4 regions of the Microbulbifer aestuariivivens genome follow, and region 1 is predicted to be linked to each of the others. Evidence: predicted binding sites of a transcription regulator. Region 1 holds the regulator's gene; each other region holds the start of a gene.
The links. The regulator sigma-54, encoded in region 1, starts transcription at its own class of promoters, with help from an activator protein. The targets are predictions, from matches to a motif close to TGGCACANNNNTTGCNNT.
Positions count from the first base shown of each region.

Region 2: a site for sigma-54 is predicted at 2,190-2,207, ahead of nirB (nitrite reductase large subunit NirB). Genes of this name have one in related genera too.
Region 3: a site for sigma-54 is predicted at 1,843-1,860, ahead of glnA (glutamate--ammonia ligase). Genes of this name have one in related genera too.
Region 4: a site for sigma-54 is predicted at 2,236-2,253, ahead of galU (UTP--glucose-1-phosphate uridylyltransferase GalU). Genes of this name have one in related genera too.

Region 1 covers NZ_BAABRT010000003.1:60,814-66,507, forward strand. Annotated here, with positions in the region: gene ABEA58_RS02575 (KpsF/GutQ family sugar-phosphate isomerase) at 1-664, shown strand, start outside; gene ABEA58_RS02580 (KdsC family phosphatase) at 724-1,263, shown strand; gene lptC (LPS export ABC transporter periplasmic protein LptC) at 1,345-1,911, shown strand; gene lptA (lipopolysaccharide transport periplasmic protein LptA) at 1,898-2,497, shown strand; gene lptB (LPS export ABC transporter ATP-binding protein) at 2,562-3,287, shown strand; gene ABEA58_RS02600 (RNA polymerase factor sigma-54) at 3,510-4,988, shown strand; gene hpf (ribosome hibernation-promoting factor, HPF/YfiA family) at 5,178-5,468, shown strand; gene ptsN (PTS IIA-like nitrogen regulatory protein PtsN) at 5,472-5,694, shown strand, end outside.
Region 2 covers NZ_BAABRT010000024.1:45-5,738, reverse strand. Annotated here, with positions in the region: gene ABEA58_RS12960 (bifunctional protein-serine/threonine kinase/phosphatase) at 1-493, shown strand, start outside; gene ABEA58_RS12955 (nitrate- and nitrite sensing domain-containing protein) at 641-1,870, shown strand; gene nirB (nitrite reductase large subunit NirB) at 2,356-4,977, shown strand; gene nirD (nitrite reductase small subunit NirD) at 4,965-5,297, shown strand.
Region 3 covers NZ_BAABRT010000013.1:89,959-95,652, forward strand. Annotated here, with positions in the region: gene ABEA58_RS09460 (DUF4124 domain-containing protein) at 1-161, opposite strand, end outside; gene glnA (glutamate--ammonia ligase) at 323-1,729, opposite strand; gene thiI (tRNA uracil 4-sulfurtransferase ThiI) at 2,073-3,545, shown strand; gene typA (translational GTPase TypA) at 3,901-5,694, shown strand, end outside.
Region 4 covers NZ_BAABRT010000011.1:37,407-43,100, reverse strand. Annotated here, with positions in the region: gene ABEA58_RS08190 (sugar nucleotide-binding protein) at 1-184, shown strand, start outside; gene fabB (beta-ketoacyl-ACP synthase I) at 328-1,551, opposite strand; gene fabA (3-hydroxyacyl-[acyl-carrier-protein] dehydratase FabA) at 1,623-2,147, opposite strand; gene galU (UTP--glucose-1-phosphate uridylyltransferase GalU) at 2,423-3,268, shown strand; gene ABEA58_RS08170 (phosphohexomutase domain-containing protein) at 3,294-4,643, shown strand; gene ABEA58_RS08165 (polyprenyl synthetase family protein) at 4,771-5,694, opposite strand, start outside.

The sequences.
Region 1 (5,694 bases):
CGCCGAGGTGATGACCCTGCTGCCGCTACTGAAACGACTGGGCATCCCCATGATCAGCATGACCGGCAAGCCGGAGTCGCCGCTGGCCCAGGCCGCCGATGTGAATCTCGACATCTCCGTGGCCACCGAGGCCTGCCCGCTGAACCTGGCGCCCACCTCGTCTACCACCGTCACTCTGGTCATGGGCGACGCCCTGGCCGTGGCGCTGCTGGAGGCGCGCGGCTTTACGGCAGAGGATTTTGCCTTCTCCCACCCCGGTGGCGCTCTGGGCCGGCGACTGCTGCTCAAAGTGGAAGATGTCATGCACGCCGGCGAAGAGCTGCCGCAGGTTTCACCGGAAACTCCCCTCTCCAAGGCTCTGCTGGAAATGACCAGCAAGGGCTTCGGCATGACCACCGTGGTGGATAACAAGGGCACTCTCCTTGGCGTTTTCACCGACGGCGACCTGCGCCGTGTTATCGATCACAAGATCGAGCTGGATACCGCCACCATGGACACGGTCATGAGCCGCCGGCCAAAAACCGTGTCCAAAGATACCCTGGCGGCGGAAGCACTGCGCATCATGGAGGACAACCGTATTACCGCGCTGGTGGTAGAGGATGAAGCCCGCCATCCCATCGGTCTGCTGCATATGCACGATATACTCCGCGCCGGCGTCATCTGAGCAATTAAGGAACAAACCCCGTGAGCCAACAGCATTCACAACACAATAAACAACACTTAATAGACGCCGAGCAGCTCGATCACAAACTCGCACAGGTGCGCCACCTGGTACTGGATGTGGACGGCGTTCTCACCGATGGCCGCCTCTTTTTCGATAACAACGGCAACGAACTGAAAACCTTCAATACCCTCGATGGCCACGGCATCAAAATGCTGCAGAAATCCGGGGTACAGGTCGCCATCATTACCGGCCGGCGCAGCAGCGTGGTGGAGCGCCGGGCACACGACCTGGGCGTGCACAAGCTGATCCAGGGGCGCGAAGACAAGTTCACCGCCCTGCAGGAGCTGTTCGGCGATGAGGGTTACCGGCTGGAAGACATCGCCTATGTGGGTGACGACTACCCCGATCTCCTGGTGATGACCCGGGTGGGCTGCCCTATCTCGGTACCCAACGCCGCCGCCGCCGTGCGCGAGCGGGCCATCTGGGTTACCGACACCCGGGGTGGCGAGGGCGCTGTGCGCGAGGTTTGCGATCGCATCATGAAAGCCCAGGGCACTTTTGACGCGGCGCTGGCCCCCTACCTGCATTCCGCCGACTGACCGGCACCGCGGCCACAACTTTACGGCCCCTAACTCTACGGCCACTATACGGCCCCTATACGGCTACTGGGAGACGCCCCAATGCGCACCTGGCTACCTCTGGCTATCGTCGTCGCCCTGATCAGCGTGGGGCTCTGGTTCTCCGAGAGCCCGCCGCAGCAATTACTCGGCAAGCGACCGACCCCAAAGGAATTCGATCGCGCGGCGGACCTGATCATCCGCGGAGCCAAGACCCGCCACTTCAGCCCCGAGGGCACCCTCGCCTACCGCCTGGATGCCGACAGCGTCACCTACTTCCAGTTCGCCCGTCGCGACCGGGCCAATCTGGATCAGCCGCGCATTGTGTTTTATCAGGGGCAGTCACCGCGCTGGCGCACCGAGTCCGAAACCGGGGTGGCCTACAATAACGGGGAGCGGGTGGTACTGCGCGGCGACGTGAATATCTGGGAGTTGCCACAAGCCGGCGGCATACACCTGCAGACTGCCGCCATTACCATCAAACCGCGCGAGGAATTCGCCGAAACCGACAAAGTTGTTAAGATTGCGGCCGGCGCCAACCGCACCGAGGGCCGCGGCCTGCGCGCCTACCTGAAAGAAGACCGGGTGGAAATCCTCTCCGAGGTACAGAGCATCTATGAAAACCAATAATCTGATGCGGCCCATCGCCGCCTTTGCCCTGCTGGTACTGAGCGCCCAGGCCCTCGCCCTGCCGGAAGACCGCAACCAGCCCATCCGGGTGAAATCCGAGCATTTCGACGGCAACCGGGCCGATAACCTGTTCGTTTATATTGGCAACGTGCAGATCTCCCAGGGCAGCCTGCGGATTCTCGCCGATCGCGTCGAGGTGCACGGCACCGCCGAGGGCGAAATCCAGAAAGTGGTCGCCACCGGCGAGCCCGCGCATTTCCAGCAGCAGGTACAGCAGAGCCAGACGCCGGTTAAAGCCAAGGCCCGCCGCATCGAATTCCGCGTCAATGCCGACGCACTGCAGCTGTCCGGGGATGCCCAGGTGGATCGCAACGGCAACACCCTGTCCGCCGAGAAGATCGACTACGACCTGATCAGCGAGCAGATCGAGGCTCAGGGACAGTCCGGCAACGGCCGCGTGGAGATGATCTGGCAGCCGGAGAAAAAAGTGGCGGGCCAACCCCCAGGGGGACAAGAGGGACAAGAGGGACAAGAGGGAGGCGAGGTTCCAGCGGTGCAGAACCCGCAGGCACAAGACACTCCCTGAGAATAAGGTACCCGCCCCACCCAATTGCCCCCGGGCACAGACCATCAAGACTGCGGAATTCACTATGCCAAGGCTGAGAGCGCTACACCTCGCCAAACAGTACAAGAAAAGAAAGGTGGTTCAGGACGTCTCCGTCGAGGTCAGCAGTGGCCAGGTCGTGGGCCTGCTGGGCCCAAATGGCGCCGGCAAAACCACCTGCTTCTACATGATCGCGGGGCTGGTACAGGCCGATGCCGGCCAGGTGCTCATCGATGATGAGGACATCACCCGTCTCTCCATGCACGGTCGCGCCCGCAAAGGGATCGGCTACCTGCCGCAGGAGGCCTCAGTGTTCCGTCGCCTGTCCGTGCGCGACAACATTCTCGCCATCCTGCAGACCCGCAAGGACCTGTCCCGCACGCAGCGGGAGGATGCCCTGGAGGAACTGCTGAAAGAGTTCCACATCACCCACATAGAGAGCAGCCTCGGCATGGCCCTCTCCGGGGGCGAGCGGCGCCGGGTCGAAATTGCCCGCGCGCTGGCCACAGACCCGGACTTCGTCTTGCTGGACGAACCCTTCGCCGGTGTCGACCCCATCTCGGTCAACGACATCAAGCAGATCATCCGCCACCTGCGCGACCGCGGTATCGGCGTACTGATCACCGATCACAATGTGCGCGAGACGCTGGATATCTGCGAGAAGGCCTATATCGTCAGCGAGGGCCATATCATCGCCGCCGGCAGCCCCGCCGAAGTGCTTGCCAACCAGCAGGTGCGCGAGGTGTATTTGGGACACGAATTCACCATCTGACGCGCACCCGCGCCCCGTATCGCACTGTTGCGCCGTGGGGCGCAACTCCCGCCTTCACCGCGCCTATTCACCGCAACTTTCACCGCAACTTTCACCGCAACTTTCACCGCAGATTGCCCGTAAATAGTAGGCATAGTTATTGCTTGTAATCCGCTCAGACGGGGGGTAGTCTGTTGCGTCGTTCAAGTCGATTCATCCGCCGAACGCGTGTAAGCCCACCGTATGAAGCAGTCCCTGCAGTTAAAACTCGGCACCCAGCTGACCATGACGCCGCAGCTTCAGCAGGCGATCAGGTTGCTGCAGCTGTCGACCCTCGACCTTCAGCAGGAAGTGCAGTCCGCGCTGGACAGCAACCCCATGCTGGAAGTTGATGGCGAGGATTTCGGCGACCGAAGCGGCGACAGCACAACGGACGAAAACAGCCAGTCTAAAACCAGCGCCGAGCGCGAGCGCGAACACGACCAGAGAGAGGCATCCACCGCCCCTGAACAGGAGCCAGAGTGGAACTCCGACATCCCCACCGACCTGCCCGTGGATACCCAGTGGGACGACATCTACGGCTCTGGCAGCTACAGCGGCAGCCAGGATAGCGAGGACAGCGGTTTCGAGCAGCGCAACGCCGCCGGTATCGGCCTCGCCGACCACCTGCTGTGGCAACTCAACCTGACCGGCCTTTCCGCCGAAGACAAGCAGATCGCCGAGACACTGATCGACGATATCTCCCCCGCCGGTTTCCTGCAGACCCCCACCGCAGAGCTATCCGCAGCACTGCAGGTCGAGGAAGACGAGCTGCTCGCCGTACTGAAAACCATCCAGCAGTTCGAGCCCGCCGGCTGCGGCGCTCGCGACCTGCGCGAATGCCTGCTGTTGCAACTGCGCCAACTGCCTCCCGGCACCCCGTGGCTGGATGAGGCCAAGCTGGTGGTGGACAAATACCTGGAGCTGCTCGGCAAGCGCGACTTCCGCCAGCTGAGCAGACGCACCCGCCTGAGCGAGGCGCAGCTGGGCGATGTGGTGCGCCTTATCCAGACGCTGAACCCGCACCCGGGTGAGGGCTTCAGTGGCGAGGAGACCCAGTATGTGGTGCCGGATATTATCGTCAGCCGCCGCGAACAGCGCTGGCTGGTGGAGCTGAATCCGGAAACCACCCCGAAGCTGCGCATCAACAGCAGCTACGCCTCGCTGATCAAGCGCGCCGACAACTCCAGCGACAACAGCTACCTGAAGGACAACCTGCAGGAAGCCCGCTGGTTCCTCAAGAGCCTGCAGAGCCGCAACGAGACTCTGCTCAAGGTCGCCTCCAGCATTGTGGAAAAACAGCAGGGCTTCCTCGAACAGGGCCCGGAAGCCATGCGCCCCATGGTGCTGGCGGACATCGCCGAGAGCATCGGCATGCATGAGTCCACCATCTCCCGCGTGACCACGCAGAAGTTTATGCTCACACCTCGCGGGGTTTTCGAGCTCAAGTACTTCTTCTCCAGCCATGTGAGCACCGACTCCGGTGAAGACGCCTCCTCCACCGCCATCCGCGCCCTGATCCGCAAACTGATCGACGCCGAACCGCCGCGCAAACCGCTGTCTGACAACAAAATTACCCAGGAGCTGGACAGCCAGGGCATCAAGGTCGCGAGGCGCACCGTGGCCAAGTACCGGGAGTCCATGGGTATTCCCTCATCCAGCGAGCGCAAGCGCCTGGTCTGACCCTTCCCAAAGCCAAATCCTGACCGCACTTATGCCGGCGGTCACAGCCCTCTGGCGCCCGTTCATACGGGCGTGACAACCGAAGCGCGAAGTTTGAGTGTATCCTTCCAATCTGGCGAACTTCCTAGTAGGGTTGCCGCCCTGAAGGGGGTAGCGCCGGAAAGCGATACACTCTTTGAGGAGATTTCCATGCAGATCAACATCAGTGGCCGTCACCTGGATGTAAGCCCAGCTCTTCGTGATTACTGTCTCGAAAAAATGGACAAGCTGGTTCACCACAACGACCTGATCACCACTGCGCAGGTTACCCTGTCGATCGACAGGGAAGTCCAGCGCGCGGAGGCCCTGATGCATGTCAACGGGTCTGAAGTCTTCGCCAACTCCGAGGCGGATGACATGTACGCGGCGATCGACGGCCTGACCGACAAGCTCGACCGCCAGCTGTTGAAACATAAAGAGAAGTTGCGCAAGCACCGCTAGCTTATGACATTGGATGCATTACTCTCTCCCCGCCTGAGCCTCTGTAATCTGGCGGGGAGCAGCAAGAAGAAGTTGCTGTTGAATATCGCCCAGGCCATTGCAGAACAATATCCACAATTCGATTCCGACACTGTTTTCAACCAGTTGATCGCCCGTGAGCGCCTGGGCTCCACGGGCATTGGTGAGGGGGTGGCCATCCCGCACTGCCACCTGCCCGGGTGCGAAC
Region 2 (5,694 bases), on a different contig from region 1:
CATCGACCTCGGTGCCACCTATGTCGCCGGGGTGGCTGAGTCACAGGCCGGAATGGTAGGTGCCACCTTGCAGGGGACGGCATTGTACGCCGCGCCTGAATACTTTCTGGGGGAGTATGGCAGTATACTATCCGATCAGTATTCTCTGGGAGTAATCGCCTATCATATGCTGTCAGGTGAATATCCCTATGGGACAAATGTCGCAAAATCAACAACTACGATCGCTCAAAATCGCCTGCAATATCGACCTCTATCCAAGCCGGAGCGCGCCATTCCGGTTTGGGTCGACATGGCAATAGCAAAGGCGGTACACATTAATCCAGAAAAACGCTATGCGCTAATATCCGAGTTTATATACGACCTGAAGACACCGAACCAACGCTTTATCAATCGTCAAAGGCCACCATTACTTGAGCGAGACCCGGTCACATTTTGGCAATGGGTATCGGCAATTATGACTGCACTACTCATCTGGACTGCATGGCCGCAGTAAACCAACCACTGTGAAAAAATTGAATTTAGTGTCAGGAAAATATCTGGATATTAGGCATACTCAAGAAGCGACATTGGTGCCATCTACAGACGCTATTGGTATGAAATTTGCTGATTTTCAGCATAGCGAGTCTTAGGAAAAATGCCCATGGATCGGCACAACGCAGGTATCAACTCGGAGAGTTTTTTTCTGGCTGCCCAACAGGCAAAAATCCGTCAACTCGAAGATCTGATGAGTGCTTTGCAATGGGTAGATGTAATCTGCGATCTGATCCATGCATTACAGCGTGAGCGCGGCCTCAGCAACGTATATCTCGTCTGCCAGAAGACGACGCTAGCCAATGAATTCACGGAGCAGCTGCTCATTTGTGACAAGGCGCTGGCGGAGTTCAATGCAGCCTTGCCCCCCCTGCTACAAGGCAGGGAATCGGCTAATCCGAGCCTGTTAAACCTGATTGCCGGCGCCCTGTCGACACTTGAACAGCTACCTGCCCTGCGTGCAAGCAACCAAACTCGTGAACTACTGCCGATCGATTCCACTCTTGCCTATAACCGCACCATCGAAACGCTGCTTTTGATCGTATTTGAGCTCATCGACCTCGCGACCGATCCCGATGTAGCCCAGTCTTTGACCGCATTCTTCCTGCTGATTCAGCTCAAGGAGTATGTCGGCCAGGAGCGAGCTTGGACCCTCATTGGTTTCTCTCGCGGGCACTTTATTGCGCGCTTGCAGGAGCGTCTTAATCGCCTGAGCATGACGCAACAGGAAGTCAGAGAACGCATGCTGAACTGTGCTGATTCTGAACTTCTGGACGCCTATGAACGGTTAAACAGCGGACCGGTTGCAATGGATCTTAACCGTTTCCGACAGGTGAGGAACAACTTATCGGCGGGAAGCGAAGTTAACACGGATCTCACCGATGTCTGGTATCACAAAATTACCGATTACATTGATGCGCTCCATACAATCGAAACACAGGCAATGCGGTCCATTATCCTCCTTTGCATGAACCGCATTGAGACCGCTCAACAGTCAAATAATTTGGTCCGCGAGAAACTAGATGAATTGAATGAGATGCCTGACATTCCTGTCAGCCAACTGCTCAAGGGCAGCGCCGAATCGAGTCCGATTCAGGCTTTGATCGCCGAACAGCAAAGACAAATTCAGTCGCTTCAACTCGAATTAAGCAATTCCAGAAAGGCGTTGGAAGCAAGAAAACTGGTTGAAAGGGCCAAGTCCATTCTGATGAACAATTTGCACTTAAGCGAAGAGGATTCCTTCCGCCGCTTACAGAAATCCGCGATGGATCAAAACAGCCCTCTTGAAGAAATAGCAAAGAAGGTGATAAGCGCACACCAGTCCTATTCGAAAAATTAAGCCTGAATACATAATGCACCACTTTAATGCATTTTAAATACCTAGCAACAACATGAGCACCATGACGCACCGCTTTGAATATTTTCTAGGCTTTTTCATGAAGTAAACCAAGGCGGCAACCCAATCCGATTCAATCAACGGAGTTTAATACTGTGGATGGATAGCTGCGGGTTGACAGAAAAAATGCCGGCATCAAATCCAATTGAAACAGTGAACGTCTGAAAAAAGCTATACTTCGCGCCATAAAAAACTCGAACCATCAGCATTCGTACAGATTGCGAAATTTATTGTATTGAAATACAGAGCTCAGAGACAAAATTGGCACAGTTAGTGCTGTAAAAAACTTAGCAACAACAGACTTCACCACTGGACAAAGACGTCCATCAAGCCGGTCGAAAGACCTCAGCTTGATGGGCGTTTTTTTTACCCACTACTTATGCGCATTACTGTAGCGCTAGCTTTGCAAGAGCACGCAGAGGTGACACATGACCCAAAAAATAAACAGTGATTACCAGGCAATGACCGTAGTAGTTATTGGTAACGGCATGGTAGGAAACCACTTTATCGAAGGTTTAATCGAGGCTACCGAGGGCAAAAGCGGCATCTGTATTCACACTTTCAGCGCTGAACCCCGATGCGCCTATGACAGGGTACATTTAAGCGAGTACTTTGCCACCCGCGATGCATCACAATTGGCGCTGGCAACAGAGGAGCGGTACCGGAGCTGGGGCGTGAATTTGCACTTGGGTGATCCCGTGGTGAACATCGATCGCCAGCGTAAATTGGTACGCTCCCGATCCGGCCTGGAAATCAGCTATGACAAGCTGGTACTTGCCACCGGCTCCAACCCTTTTGTTCCGCCTGTAGAAGGAAACGACCGGCCCAATTGCTTTGTCTATCGCACCATCGAAGACCTCGAAAAAATCATTGCTGCGGCCCATTCCGGCGCCAAAGTAGGCACCGTAGTCGGCGGAGGTTTACTTGGTTTGGAAGCGGCCAAAGCCTTGCATGACCTGGGATTGCAGACCCATGTCGTTGAATTCGCCCCGCGTCTGATGGCACTGCAAATCGACACCGATGGTGGCGCTCTGCTCAAAGATAAAATCGAATCCATCGGTGTCAAGGTTCATCTATCTAAAGCAACCCAACAAATCGAAGCCGGTGAAAAAAACCTTCAGCGCATGGTGTTTGCCGATGACAGCTATCTGGAAACAGACATCATCGTCTTCTCCGCCGGAATACGACCAGCCGATCAGCTGGCTAGAAATTGTGGTCTGGAAGTTGGCGAGCGCGGTGGTGTTGTCATCGGTGACACCTGCCAGACCTCAGATCCCGACATTTACGCAATCGGTGAATGTGCACTCTGGAAGGGCAGGATCTTTGGGTTGGTAGCCCCGGGATACTCCATGGCCAGAGTTGTGGTATCCCAGCTTCTGGGTCAAGGCAGTTTATTTCAGGGCGCCGACATGAGTACCAAGTTGAAACTGCTCGGTACCGATGTGGCCTCCATTGGTGATGCACATGCCAATACGCCGGGTGCACTTAACTATACCTATTTCAACCAGCCCGCAGGCTACTACAAGAAATTGGTCATCAGTAGTGACAAGAAAACCCTCTTGGGAGCGGTACTGGTTGGAGATACTTCTGAGTATGCGGCCCTGTTGCAGTACAAGATCAATGCTATCGGCCTGCCACAAAACCCCGAGAGCTTGATTTTACCAAGCACAGAAGCAAAACCAGCTCTTGGAGTCGAAGCGCTGCCTGCCACAGCGCAAATCTGTTCGTGCCACGATGTCAGCAAAGGCGATATTGCCACTGCGGTCACCGCAGGCTGCTGTTCCGTGGGTGAAGTCAAATCTGAGACCAAGGCCGGCACGGGTTGCGGAGGCTGCTCACAACTGCTTACCACGGTAGTGAATCACAATTTGCAAGCACTGGGCATCGAGGTGAACCGCAATCTTTGCGAGCATTTCGACTTCACCCGCCAAGAGCTCCACCACCTGATTAGAGTTGAAAAAATTCTGAGCTTTAGTGAATTGCTCCTTAAACACGGTCGTGGCCACGGTTGCGCAGTCTGCAAACCGACGGTCGGCTCAATACTAGCCAGCCTCTGGAACGAATACATCCTGGATCAGAAACACATCGGCCTGCAGGACACCAATGACATCTTTCTTGGCAATATGCAGAAAGACGGCAGCTACTCCGTAGTGCCCCGGGTCGCTGGCGGCGAGATCACTCCGGACAAACTCATCGTGCTGGGCGAGATCGCCCGTGACTTTAATCTCTATACCAAAATAACCGGAGGCCAGAGGATCGACCTGTTTGGCGCCCAACTGCATGAGTTACCGCTAATCTGGCGACGCCTGGTTGACGCCGGCTTTGAGACCGGGCATGCCTACGGCAAGTCCGTGCGTACCGTTAAATCCTGTGTCGGTTCTACCTGGTGCCGTTTCGGCGTGGATGACTCAGTCGGCCTGGCCATAGATATTGAAAACCGCTATAAGGGGCTTCGCGCACCCCATAAAATAAAATTCGCTGTATCCGGCTGTACGCGCGAATGCGCTGAAGCACAATCAAAGGACTTTGGTATTATTGCCACCGAAAAAGGCTGGAACCTGTATGTGTGTGGTAACGGAGGAATGAAACCCCGGCATGCAGATTTGTTCGCCACGGACCTCGACCGCAATACCCTGATCCGCTATCTCGACCGCCTTTTGATGTTCTACTCCCGCACAGCCGACCGCCTGCAGCGCACCAGCGTGTGGATGGAAAACATGGAGGGCGGAATCGAATATCTGCGTAAAGTCATCATTGAAGATTCCCTTGGCATTGCAGCAGAACTGGAAGCTGAAATGGCATACAACATTGGCAACTACCAGTGTGAATGGAACACCACCCTTAATGATCCACAAAAACTAAAGCGCTTCAGTCACTTTATCAATAGTGATGCAACCGACGGAAATTTGCTTTATGTCTCAGAAAGGGGGCAGCGCCGTCCGGCAACTGCAGACGAAAAAGAGTATTTGATTGCCAAAGAAAACAAACTTGATAAAAAACCGAACAGTCAAATAATCACTAAGAAAGAGTTAACTCTATGTTCTGGGTAAACATTTGTGACTATTCCGATATTGCCCCAAACACCGGCGTCTGTGCCAGCGTGCATGATTGTCAGGTAGCTATTTTCCGCGAAGCCAATAGTGGAAAACTTTTTGCCATAGACAACTATGATCCGATTGGTTGCGCCAACGTTTTGTCACGGGGATTGCTGTCCAGTGTCGGAGATAAACTAGCGGTCGCCTCACCCCTATACAAGCAGCATTTTGATCTCATCAGCGGCGAGTGCCTGGAAGACGCCTCGATCAGAATTCCCGTTTATAGGGTAAAGGAAGAAGGTGGAAAGGTTTACGTAGCTCTTGCTAACGACTGACATAAGACACAGACATCTGGAGCCACTCAATACTAAAGAAACCTTTCCTAAAGGCATCGGCGAATCTTGCTGCGAGAAATTACCACGCACGGAGAATAATGCGTGCCATAGTTTAAACCGCATAACCTCAAAATTTATTCAGCCATCGTCACCGGCGTAACTTGCGAGCCAGGCCCAATACCTCCCAAAGCTTTTTTAAATTAGCTCGAAGCCTTTTTAATGCTCCTTAAATTCTCTCTGAAGAAAACTGCTCTAACATGCCGAAGCTGTCCACACTCTTTTTACACTGTGGCAGCCAGATTTATCAGTGCGCACATCGGCATGTCTATATATTACCGACGACACAGCCAAACCACACCCAACCGCCTGCTTCCTTCAGCTTACTTTAGGCATTAAT
Region 3 (5,694 bases), on a different contig from region 1:
GAAAAAACCACACTGCCATCGGGTGCCACCGTCTTGTACACCACGCTGCCGCCGGATGAGGGCTCATCGGCGCCGTCGCCGCCGGCCAGAGCGGCGCCGGCCAGCAGCAATCCCATCAGTGTGAACAACAGCGCGCCACGCCGTCCGTCGTGTTTTTTCATGAAATCCCATTCGTGGAACACCCACGCCTGATCGTTAATGAATGATTCGCTGACTACAGCCTAATACAACCCCGCCTACCGCCAACAAAAAAAGCCCGCACCTCAAAGGTGCGGGCTTTTTGCGTCAAATGCAACCGGCGCCACGGGGGCGCCGCTGGGCATTAAACGGAGTAGTACATCTCGAACTCGACCGGGTGAGTGGTCATGTTCAGACGCTCTACTTCTTCGCGCTTCAGGTCGATGTAGGCATCGATGGCGTCGTCGGAGAATACGCCGCCCTCGGTCAGGAAGGCGCGGTCCTGATCCAGTGCGTCCAGAGCCATTTCCAGGCTGGAAGCAACGGTCGGGTACTCGGCCAGCTCTTCCGCCGGCAGGTCATACAGATCCTTGTCGGCCGGGTCGCCGGGGTGGATCTTGTTCTTGATGCCGTCGATACCGGCCATCAGCATGGCGGCGAACACCAGGTAAGGGTTGGCGCTCGGGTCCGGGAAACGGGCCTCGATACGCTTGCCTTTCGGGCTCGGCACGTACGGGATACGGATGGAAGCGGAGCGGTTGCGCGCGGAGTAAGCCAGGATAACCGGCGCCTCGAAGCCCGGTACCAGACGCTTGTAGGAGTTGGTGGAAGCGTTGGCAAAAGCGTTGAGCGCGCGCGCGTGCTTGATGATACCGCCGATGTAGTACAGGGCAGTTTCAGACAGACCGGCGTAGGCATCACCAGCGAACTGGTTGACACCGTCCTTGCTGAAGGACTGGTGGATGTGCATACCGGAACCGTTGTCACCTACCAGCGGCTTGGGCATAAAGGTGGCGGTCTTGCCGTAAGCGTGGGCAACATTGTGCACGCAGTACTTGAGGATCTGTACTTCGTCGGCCTTCTTCACCAGGGTGTTGGCGCCAACGCCGATTTCACACTGGCCGGCAGTGCCCACTTCGTGGTGGTGCACTTCGATTTCCAGACCCATCTGCTCCATGGCGTTACACATGGCGCCACGCACGTCGTGCAGGGAGTCGACCGGCGGAACCGGGAAGTAGCCGCCCTTAACGCCCGGACGGTGACCGATGTTGCCTTCCGGGTGGGACATGCTGGAAGACCAGGCAGCCTCTTCGGAGTTGATCTTGTAGAAAGCGCCGGAAATGTCCGCGCCCCAGGTGATGTCGTCAAAGACGAAGAACTCGGGCTCCGGGCCAAACAGGGCGGTGTCACCCAGGCCGGTGGACTTCAGGTAGTCTTCAGCGCGCTGAGCGATGGAGCGGGGGTCGCGCTCGTAGCCCTGGCCGGTGGACGGCTCAACGATGTTACAGCGAATGATCACTGTGGCTTCGTCGGTGAACGGGTCCAGTACCGCAGTCTCGTCGTCCGGCATCAGGATCATGTCGGATTCGTTGATGCCCTTCCAGCCAGCGATGGAGGAGCCGTCGAACATTTTGCCTTCTTCGAAGAACTCACCGTCAATTTCGGAAACCGGCAGGGTTACGTGTTGTTCTTTACCTTTGGTGTCGGTGAAGCGCAGATCTACCCACTTGGCCTCACTCTCTTTGATCAAACCGAGCGTTTTCGCTGACATTGCAGTCCTCCAGGTCTTGGAAATGTATTGAGTTGCGACAGCCCTTTTTTATGCTGGCGTGTGCTCTTCTGTGGTAAAGGCCCGAAAGCGCGACCTTTATTAGGCGAGAAACCAAAGCAAAGAGTGTGCCAAATTGGGGCAGCGGCGTCAGACCGCGCCCCTGCGGGGCTGCGTGGCGTCGCCGCGGTCAGAATAGAGGCAGACAGCGCAGCTGGCCACATTTATTTGCACCACCTTGGGCCGCCCTTCACAAGCGATGCACACTATTGGTGCGCAACCAGTTGGCGGGCCGCTGGTTTATAATGCAGCGTTTTCCCAGCAACGCGGTACAACACGGATTCCCATGCACTTTGTCGTCAAGTTCTTTCCCGAGATCACCATCAAGAGCAACCCGGTGCGCAAGCGCATGTCCAAGCAGCTCAAGGACAACCTGCGCATCCTGCTGCACCGTGTCGATGATCGCATCAAGATCCTCAAGGACTGGGAGAAGATTGAAGTGATCGCGCCGGACGCGGTGGCGCACCTGTCCGACCGCATCGAGGAGGTACTGGCGCACACTCCGGGTATCGCCAATTTCGCCCGGGTGCAGCAGTTCCCCCTCGGCGATATGCAGGACATCTACGAAAAGACCCTGTCGGTCTGGGGTGACAAGCTGGACGGCAAGACCTTCTGTGTGCGGGTTAAACGCAGCGGCAAGCACGACTTTCAGTCCCTCGACGTGGAGCAGTACGTGGGCGGCGGCCTGAACAGAAACACCGCGGCGGCGGGGGTCAAGCTGAAAAACCCCGATGTCACCGTCAAGCTGGAAATCCGCCACGACAAACTCAACGTGGTGGAGGAGTTGCACCAGGGCCTTGGCGGCTTCCCCCTCGGCACCCAGGACCCGGTGCTGTCGCTGGTGTCAGGCGGCTTCGACTCCATCGTCGCCAGCTACATGACCATCAAGCGCGGCATCCGCACCCACTTCCTGTTCTTTAACCTCGGCGGTCGCCAGCACGAGCTGGGGGTCAAGGAAGTGGCCTACTACCTGTGGAACCGCTATGGCTCCTCGCACCGGGTAAAATTCGTCACCGTGCCGTTCGATGAGGTGGTGGGGGAAATCCTCACCAATGTGGACGACTCCCATATGGGCGTGATCCTCAAGCGCATGATGCTGCGCGCGGCCACCGCGATGGCCAACGAGCTGAACATGGACGCGGTGGTGACCGGCGAGGCGGTGGCCCAGGTTTCCAGCCAGACCCTGAAGAACCTCGCCGTGATCGACAGTGTCACCGACACCCTGGTGCTGCGCCCGCTGATCGTCAACGACAAGACCGAGATCATCCGCACCGCACGCGCCATCGGTACCGAGGAGTTTGCGGCCAACATGCCGGAATACTGCGGTGTCATCTCGGTGAAGCCCACCACCAAGGCCAGACGCGAGCGGGTCGAGGAAGAGGAGACCCACTTTGACTTCAGCGTGCTCGACCGCGCCATCGGCAACCGCGTGATCCAGAATATCGACCAGGTCATGGAAGAGGTGCAGGGCGAGGTGCCGGACGTGGAAGTGGTGAGCGAGGCCGGCGATGCGGTGGTCATCGACATCCGCCACCCGGACGAGGAGGAAATGGATCCGCTCGAACTGGAGGGCAGCCAGGTGGAGGTGATTCCTTTCTACCGCCTCAACAGCGTCTTCAGCACACTGGATGCGGAAAAAAAATACCTGCTCTATTGCAGTCGCGGCGTCATGAGCAAGCTGCACGCCTCGCATCTTATCGACCAGGGCCACCGCAACGTCGGTGTGCTGCGCCCACACCTGCCGCACCGGCCGGACTGAATCACCGCCCCGGCCGCTATAGGTCACGGCTAATCCGGCTGTGGCCGCGGCTGTGCATGCGCTGCCGGGCCCCCGGGTGACAGCTGCCTCGCACAGGCGATTGCTGCGGGGCTAAAGCCAGCCCCGCAGGCACAGACCGCCCTGCCCGCGCGGAAATCATTTTGCCCGATGCCTAGGGACCGGTTTAAAAAAGTCAGCCCGTGATGGTTTTTTGTCCGGCTTTTGCTCCCATTTGTCACGCTTGGCCACTATAATCGCCGCCTTTGGCCGGACGACCGCTAATCGACAGCCCCGCCCCGATTGACTTGACGCGACAGTCCGCAGACTGGCCGCCCTATCCCCCTAGAGGTTCATTGTGATTGATAACCTGCGCAATATTGCGATCATCGCCCACGTAGACCACGGTAAAACCACCCTGGTCGACAAGCTCCTGTCCCAGTCCGGCACACTGGATCGCCGCGACGAAGGCGCCGAGCGGGTGATGGACTCCAACGATCAGGAGCGTGAGCGCGGCATCACCATCCTGGCCAAGAACACCGCCATTCGCTGGCACGACTACCGCATCAACATTGTCGACACCCCCGGACACGCCGACTTCGGCGGCGAGGTGGAGCGGGTGCTGTCCATGGTCGACTCCGTGCTGCTATTGGTGGATGCGGTCGACGGCCCCATGCCGCAGACCCGTTTCGTCACCCAGAAGGCGTTCGAGCAGGGCCTGAACCCCATCGTGGTGATCAACAAGATCGACCGCCCCGGCGCCCGCCCCGACTGGGTAATGGACCAGGTGTTCGACCTGTTCGACAGCCTCGGCGCCACCGACGAGCAGCTGGACTTCCCGGTGGTCTACGCCTCCGCCCTGAACGGCATCGCCGGCCTCGACGACACCGATCTGGCCGAGGACATGACGCCGCTGTTCCAGATGATCGTCGACAAGGTCGAGCCGCCCAAGGTCGACCTCGACGGCCCCTTCCAGATGCAGATTTCCGCCCTCGACTACAACAGCTACGTCGGCGTCATCGGCGTCGGCCGCATCACCCGCGGCACCCTCAAGCCCAACCAGCAGGTAGTGGTGCTCGACCGCGACGGCAACAAGCGCAAAGCCAAAGTACTGCAGGTCATGGGCTATCTGGGCCTGGAGCGGGTGGAAGTGGAGCAGGCCAGCGCCGGCGACATCGTGTGTATTACCGGCGTCGGTGAACTGAACATTTCCGACACCCTGTGCGACCCGGAGCACCCGGAGGCGCTGCCGGCCCTGTCTGTGGACGAGCCTACCGTGAGCATGACCTTCCAGGTCAACGACTCGCCGTTTGCCGGCAAGGAGGGCAAATACGTCACCTCGCGCAACATCAAGGATCGCCTGGACCAGGAGCTGATCCACAACGTGGCGCTGCGTGTCGAGCAGGGCGATTCCCCGGACAAGTTCAAGGTCTCCGGTCGCGGCGAACTGCACCTGTCGGTGCTGATCGAGTCCATGCGCCGCGAGGGCTTCGAGCTGGGCGTGTCCCGCCCGGAAGTGGTGCAGAAGGAAGTCGACGGCGTGATCCAGGAGCCCTACGAGCAGGTGGTGATCGATGTCGAGGAGCAGCACCAGGGCCCGATCATGGAAGAGCTCGGCCTGCGCAAGGCGGACCTCACCAATATGGAGCCGGACGGCAAGGGCCGCGTGCGCCTGACCTTTATCGTGCCGTCGCGGGGCATGATCGGCTTCCGCTCGCAGTTCCTGACCATCACCAGCGGCTCCGGCATCATGACCAGCATCTTCGACCACTACGGACCGGTCAAGCAGGGCGATGTGGCCAAGCGCATCAACGGCGTGCTGATCTCCATGGTCAACGGCAAGACTCTGGCCTACGGCCTGTTCCCGCTGCAGGATCGCGGCCGCCTGTTCCTGGGCCACGGTGAAGAGGTCTACGAGGGTCAGGTAGTGGGCATTCACTCACGGGGCAACGACCTGGTGGTAAACCCCACCAAGGCCAAGCAGCTGACCAACGTGCGCGCCTCCGGTACCGACGACGCGCTGACCCTGTCACCGCCGATCCGGCACACCCTGGAGCAGGCACTGGAATTTATTGAGGACGACGAGCTGGTGGAAGTCACACCGGAAAGCATCCGTATCCGCAAGAAGATCCTGCAGGAAAATATGCGCAAG
Region 4 (5,694 bases), on a different contig from region 1:
GGACTTGGAAGTGGCTCTCAGCCCGCTGCCGCAGGCGGAAAACCACAGCGCGGTGCTGGCCTCGGAAAAGCTGCGCGATGTATTCGGCATCCAGCAGCGCAGCTGGCGCCAGGGGCTGACCCGGCAGGTGGAGTTGTGGCTGGAGCGTCTCGGTAGTGTCAAGCCGGGCAGTAATGCCCAGTAATCGGTGGAAGCGGGCGGTGGCGGTCAGCGAGCAATAGCGTTAGATCCGTGATCGCATGCACAAAAAAAGGGCGTAACCCCTGGCGGTTGCGCCCTTTTTTTGTGCTGATGTTTTTGGTGGCTTGAGCCTTACTCAGCCCTTTCTCAGACCTTGTCGAAGACCAGGCTGGCATTGGTGCCGCCAAAGCCGAAGCTGTTGGACACTGCGCGCTGGATCTGCTGATTGCGCAGTTCGGTCACCAGATCCATGCCTTCGGCTTCGGGGTCGCGGTGCTCCACGTTGGCGGAGGCGGCGATAAAGTCGTTCTGCATCATCAGCAGACAGTAGATGGCCTCCTGCACGCCGGCGGCCCCGAGGGAGTGACCGGTGAGGGATTTGGTGGAGGAAAACGGCGGTACCTGCTCGCCAAACACCTCGCGCAGTGCGCGCAGTTCTGCCACATCGCCCACCGGCGTGGAAGTGCCATGGGTGTTGACGTAATCCACACCGCCATCGAGGCCCCTGCCATCCATGCCCGCCAGCGCCTGCTGCATGCAGCGCACCGCGCCCTCGCCGCTGGGTGCGACCATATCGTAGCCGTCGGAAGTGGCGCCATAGCCGGTCAGCTCGGCATAGATGGTGGCGCCGCGGGCTTTGGCATGCTCCATCTCTTCCAGCACCAGGCAGCCGCCGCCACCGGCGATGACGAAACCGTCGCGGTCCGCATCGTAGGGGCGTGAGGCCCTCTGCGGGGTGTCGTTGTACTTGCTGGACAGGGCGCCCATGGCGTCGAACAGGTGGGTCAGGCTCCACGCCAGTTCTTCACCGCCACCGGCGAAAACGATGTCCTGCTTGCCCATCTGGATCAGCTCGGCACCGTTGCCGATGCAGTGCGCGCTGGTGGCGCAGGCGGATGAGATGCTGTAGTTGACGCCCTTGATCTTGAACGGTGTGGCCAGGCAGGCCGAGACGGTGCTGCCCATGACCTGGGGCACGCGGAAGGCGCCCACGCGGCGCACACCCTTTTCCTTGAGGGTCTGCGCGGCGTCAATGATGGCGGCGGTGGAGGTGCCGCCGGAGCCCATCACGAGGCCGGTGCGGGGATTGGAGATATCACGCTCTTCCAGTCCGGAGACGCGGATGGCCTCCTGCATGGCGATATAGGCGTAGGCGGCGGAATCGCCCATAAAGCGCAGATGCTTGCGATCGATATGGTCTTTGAAATCGATATCAACAGGGCCTGCGACCTGGCTGCGCAGCCCCAGTTCGCGGTACTCCTCCTGAAAGCGGATACCACTGCGGCCCTCCTTCAAGGATGCGGTCACCGCCTCCAGGTTGGTGCCAATGCAGGACGTAATGCCCATTCCGGTGATCGCAACCCGACGCATAATGGTCTCCGTAAAACTTGTCGACTGTGGTCGTTGTTATTGTTTACTCGGCGCTTCAGCCGCCGGACTTCTTAAAAGTTATCGGTGCGGGTGAACAGGCCGACCCGCAGGTCTTTGGCGCTGTAAATCTCGCGGCCGTCCACCGCGACGGTACCGTCACCAATGCCCATCACCAGCTTGCGCTCGACCAGCCGGTTCAGCTGGATATGGTAAGTGACTTTCTTCGCCGTGGGCAGGATCTGGCCGGTAAACTTGACCTCACCACAGCCCAGGGCACGGCCGCGGCCGGGGTTGCCCTTCCAGGCCAGGAAAAAGCCCAGTAGCTGCCACATGGCGTCCAGGCCCAGGCAGCCGGGCATTACCGGGTCGCCGGGAAAGTGGCAGTCAAAGAACCACAGGTCCGGGTGGATATCCAGCTCGGCGATCAGCTCACCCTTGCCGCAGGCGCCGCCCTCTTTGGAGATGTGGGTGATGCGATCGAGCATCAGCATGTTGGGCGCGGGCAGCTGGGCGTTGCCGGGGCCAAACATTTCACCCTGAGAGCAGGTCAGCAGTTCTTCGCGGGTATAGCTATTTTTCTGAACGAAATTACTCATTTTGTCCCCGGTTTTGGGCGTTTTTACACAGCGGGCATTCTAAGCCCTGGGGGGTACTTGTCCAGTCGGTCACCGACCTGTTTGGGGCTGGCATGGGCCTTGCTGACTAATTCGCAGTGGTTCGCTGCCGCAAATGCCCACCCTGAAAGCGGCGCCTGACACGCGTAACGGGGTGAAATGGGGCTGTGACTGAATTGCGCCGCGGAAGTGTGATAAGTTGCGCAGCCTCTAAAAGAATGCGCTGTTAATTAGAAAAATATGGGGACCCAGTAACAATGCTGAAGAAATGTATTTTTCCGGTGGCCGGTTACGGCACCCGGTTCCTGCCCGCCACCAAGGCCATGCCGAAGGAAATGCTGCCGCTGGTGAACAAGCCTCTGGTCCAGTATGGGGTGGAAGAAGCCATTGAGGCCGGGCTCAGCGAGATCGGTTTCGTGACCGGTCGCGGCAAGCGCGCCATCGAGGATCATTTCGATACCAATTTTGAGCTGGAGCACCAGATCTCCGGTACCGGCAAGGAGCGCTATCTCGACAGCGTCCGTCGAGTGATCGACAAGGCCAGCTTCTCCTACACACGTCAGGGCGAAATGCGCGGCCTCGGCGATGCCATCCTGCAGGGGCAGCGTCTGGTGGGCGACGAGCCGTTCGCGGTGGTGCTGGCGGATGACCTGTGTCTGAACGACGGTATGGGCGTGCTGGGGCAGATGGTGGAGCTCTACAAGCAGTTCCGCTGCAGTATCGTGGCGGTGGAAGAGGTGCCGCGGGAGCAGATCCACAAGTTCGGCGTTATCGCCGGCAACGAGATCAAGCCGGGCCTGTGGCAGGTCACCGATATGGTGGAGAAGCCGCCGGCGGACGAGGCCCCCAGCAATATGGCCATCATCGGCCGCTATATCCTCACCCCGGATATCTTCGATCTGATCCGCGAGACACCGCCGGGCAAGAATGGTGAGGTGCAGATTACCGATGCCCTGCTGGCCCAGGCCCAGCGCGGCTGCGTATTGGCCTACAACTTCAAGGGGCGCCGTTTCGACTGTGGCTCCGTCGATGGTTTTGTCGAGGCCACCAATTTCGTCTATGAAAACGTCTACCTGCCGGAACAGGCGCAACACGAGCAGTAATGAGAAGTAACAAGGAAACGATGCCATGAGTGCACTGACCTGTTTCAAGGCCTACGACCTGCGCGGCCGTGTCCCCGATGAGTTGAATGCAGATGTGGCCTATCGAGTGGGTCGCGCTTTCGCCCAGTTTCTCAATGCGCGGCGGGTGGTGGTGGGTCACGATATTCGCCTGACCAGCCCACAGCTCACCGAGGCCCTGGCCAACGGCCTGATGGATGCCGGTGCCGATGTATTCCATATCGGTGAGTGCGGTACCGAGGAAGTTTACTTCGCCACTTTCCACGGCGACTTTGACGGCGGCATCTGTGTGACCGCCAGTCACAATCCCATGGATTACAACGGCATGAAGTTCGTGCGCTCCGGCAGTCGCCCCATCAGCGGCGATACCGGCCTGAAGGATATCCAGCGGCTGGCGGAGGAGAACGACTTTGCGCCGGTTGAACAGCGCGGTGAACTGAAGCGCTTCGCGCACCGCGACGATTTTGTCGCGCACCTGCTGGGCTACGTTGATGTCGCGCAGCTCAAGCCCCTGAAGCTGGTGGTGAATGCCGGTAATGGCGGCGCGGGCATGGTGGTGGATGCGCTGGCGCCACACCTGCCGTTCGACTTCGTGCGCGTAAATCACGAGCCCGATGGCAATTTCCCCAATGGCATCCCCAACCCTATCTTGCCGGAAAACCGCGACTCCACCGCGCAGGCGGTCAAGGACAGCGGGGCCGATTTTGGCATCGCCTGGGATGGCGACTTCGACCGCTGCTTTTTCTTCGACGAGAACGGCGTGTTTATTGAAGGCTACTACGTGGTCGGCCTGCTGGCGGAGGCCTTCCTGCTCAAGCAGCCGGGCGCCAAAATCGTGCATGATCCGCGCCTGACCTGGAACACCGAGGCTATCGTGCGTAACGCCGGCGGCGATCCGGTACAGAGCAAGACCGGCCACGCTTTCATCAAGGAGCGGATGCGCAAGGAGGATGCCATCTACGGTGGCGAGATGAGTGCGCATCACTACTTCCGCGACTTCGCCTACTGCGACAGCGGTATGATTCCGTGGCTGTTGGTGGCGGAGCTGGTCAGCCGCAGCGGCAAGCCGCTGTCACAGCTGGTGGGCGAGCGCATGGCCGCCTTCCCCTGCTCTGGCGAAATCAACTCCAAGGTGGAAGATCCCGCGGCACTGCTGCAGGCCGCCGAGGAAAAGTACGCCGCGGATGCCGTCAGTGTCGAACATGTGGACGGCCTCAGCGTGGCCTTCGCCGACTGGCGCTTCAACCTGCGTATGTCCAATACCGAGCCGGTGGTTCGCCTGAATGTGGAGTCCCGTGGCGACGAGGCTTTGATGCGGGAAAAAACCGCGGAGCTGCTGGCGCTGATTCGCAGCTGACGCGCAGCGATCATGGATGTGGAGAGGGCGAACCTAGTGTTCGCCCTTTTTATTTCTTGGCTATGGCGCGCAGTAGAACCAGAGTGGCGGCGCGATGGCCGCCGACCCTTTGCGGCAATGGCGGGGGCTACACCGTCCGCTCGATGGCGAAGTCGGCCAGCTGCTGCAGCGCCGTCTTCTGCTCGCTCTCCGGCAGGAACTGCAGGTGATTCTTGGCGTGGTCGACGGCTGCGCGCGCTTGCTCCATGGTGTAATCCAGCGCGCCGCAGGCGTTGATCGCGCTGACGATGTCCGTCAGGCGCTCGGCGCTGCGCTGCACAATGGCCTCGCGCACCAGCGCTGCCTGTTCCGCCGTGCCCCTGGCCATGGTGTAAATCAGTGGCAGGGTGGGTTTGCCCTCCGCCAGGTCGTCCCCCACATTCTTGCCCAGCTCTTCCGGGTTGCCGCGGTAGTCCAGCGCGTCGTCCACCAGCTGGAAGGCCAGGCCCAGCTGGCGACCGTAGAGCTTGAGCGCGCTGCGCTCCTCCAGGCTGCAGCCCGCCAGTACCGCAGCGGTCTCGCAGGCGGCCTCGAACAGGGCACCGGTCTTCTTGTGAATCACCGTCAGGTAATTTTCCTCGCTGACCTGTGGGTCGCCGGCGTTCACCAGCTGTTGCACCTCGCCTTCGGCAATGGTGTTGGTTGTGTCGGACAGCACCGCCATGATGTCCATATCCTTGAGGGCGACCATCATCTGGAAGGCGCGGGAGTAGAGGAAGTCGCCCACCAGCACCGCCGGGGCGTTGCCCCACTGGGCGTTGGCGGTCAGTCGGCCGCGGCGGCGCTCGGAGGTGTCGACCACATCGTCGTGGAGCAGGGTGGCGGTGTGGATAAACTCGATAACGGTCGCCAGGTCGATGTGATTCTGCCCCTGATAGCCGGATGCGCGGGCACAGAGCAGTACCAGCAGTGGCCGCAGGCGCTTGCCGCCGGCTTCCACCAGGTAGTGGCCGATGTTTTCCACCAGGGGAACGTCCGAATGCAGTTGGTCGAGGATGCGCTGATTGACCGC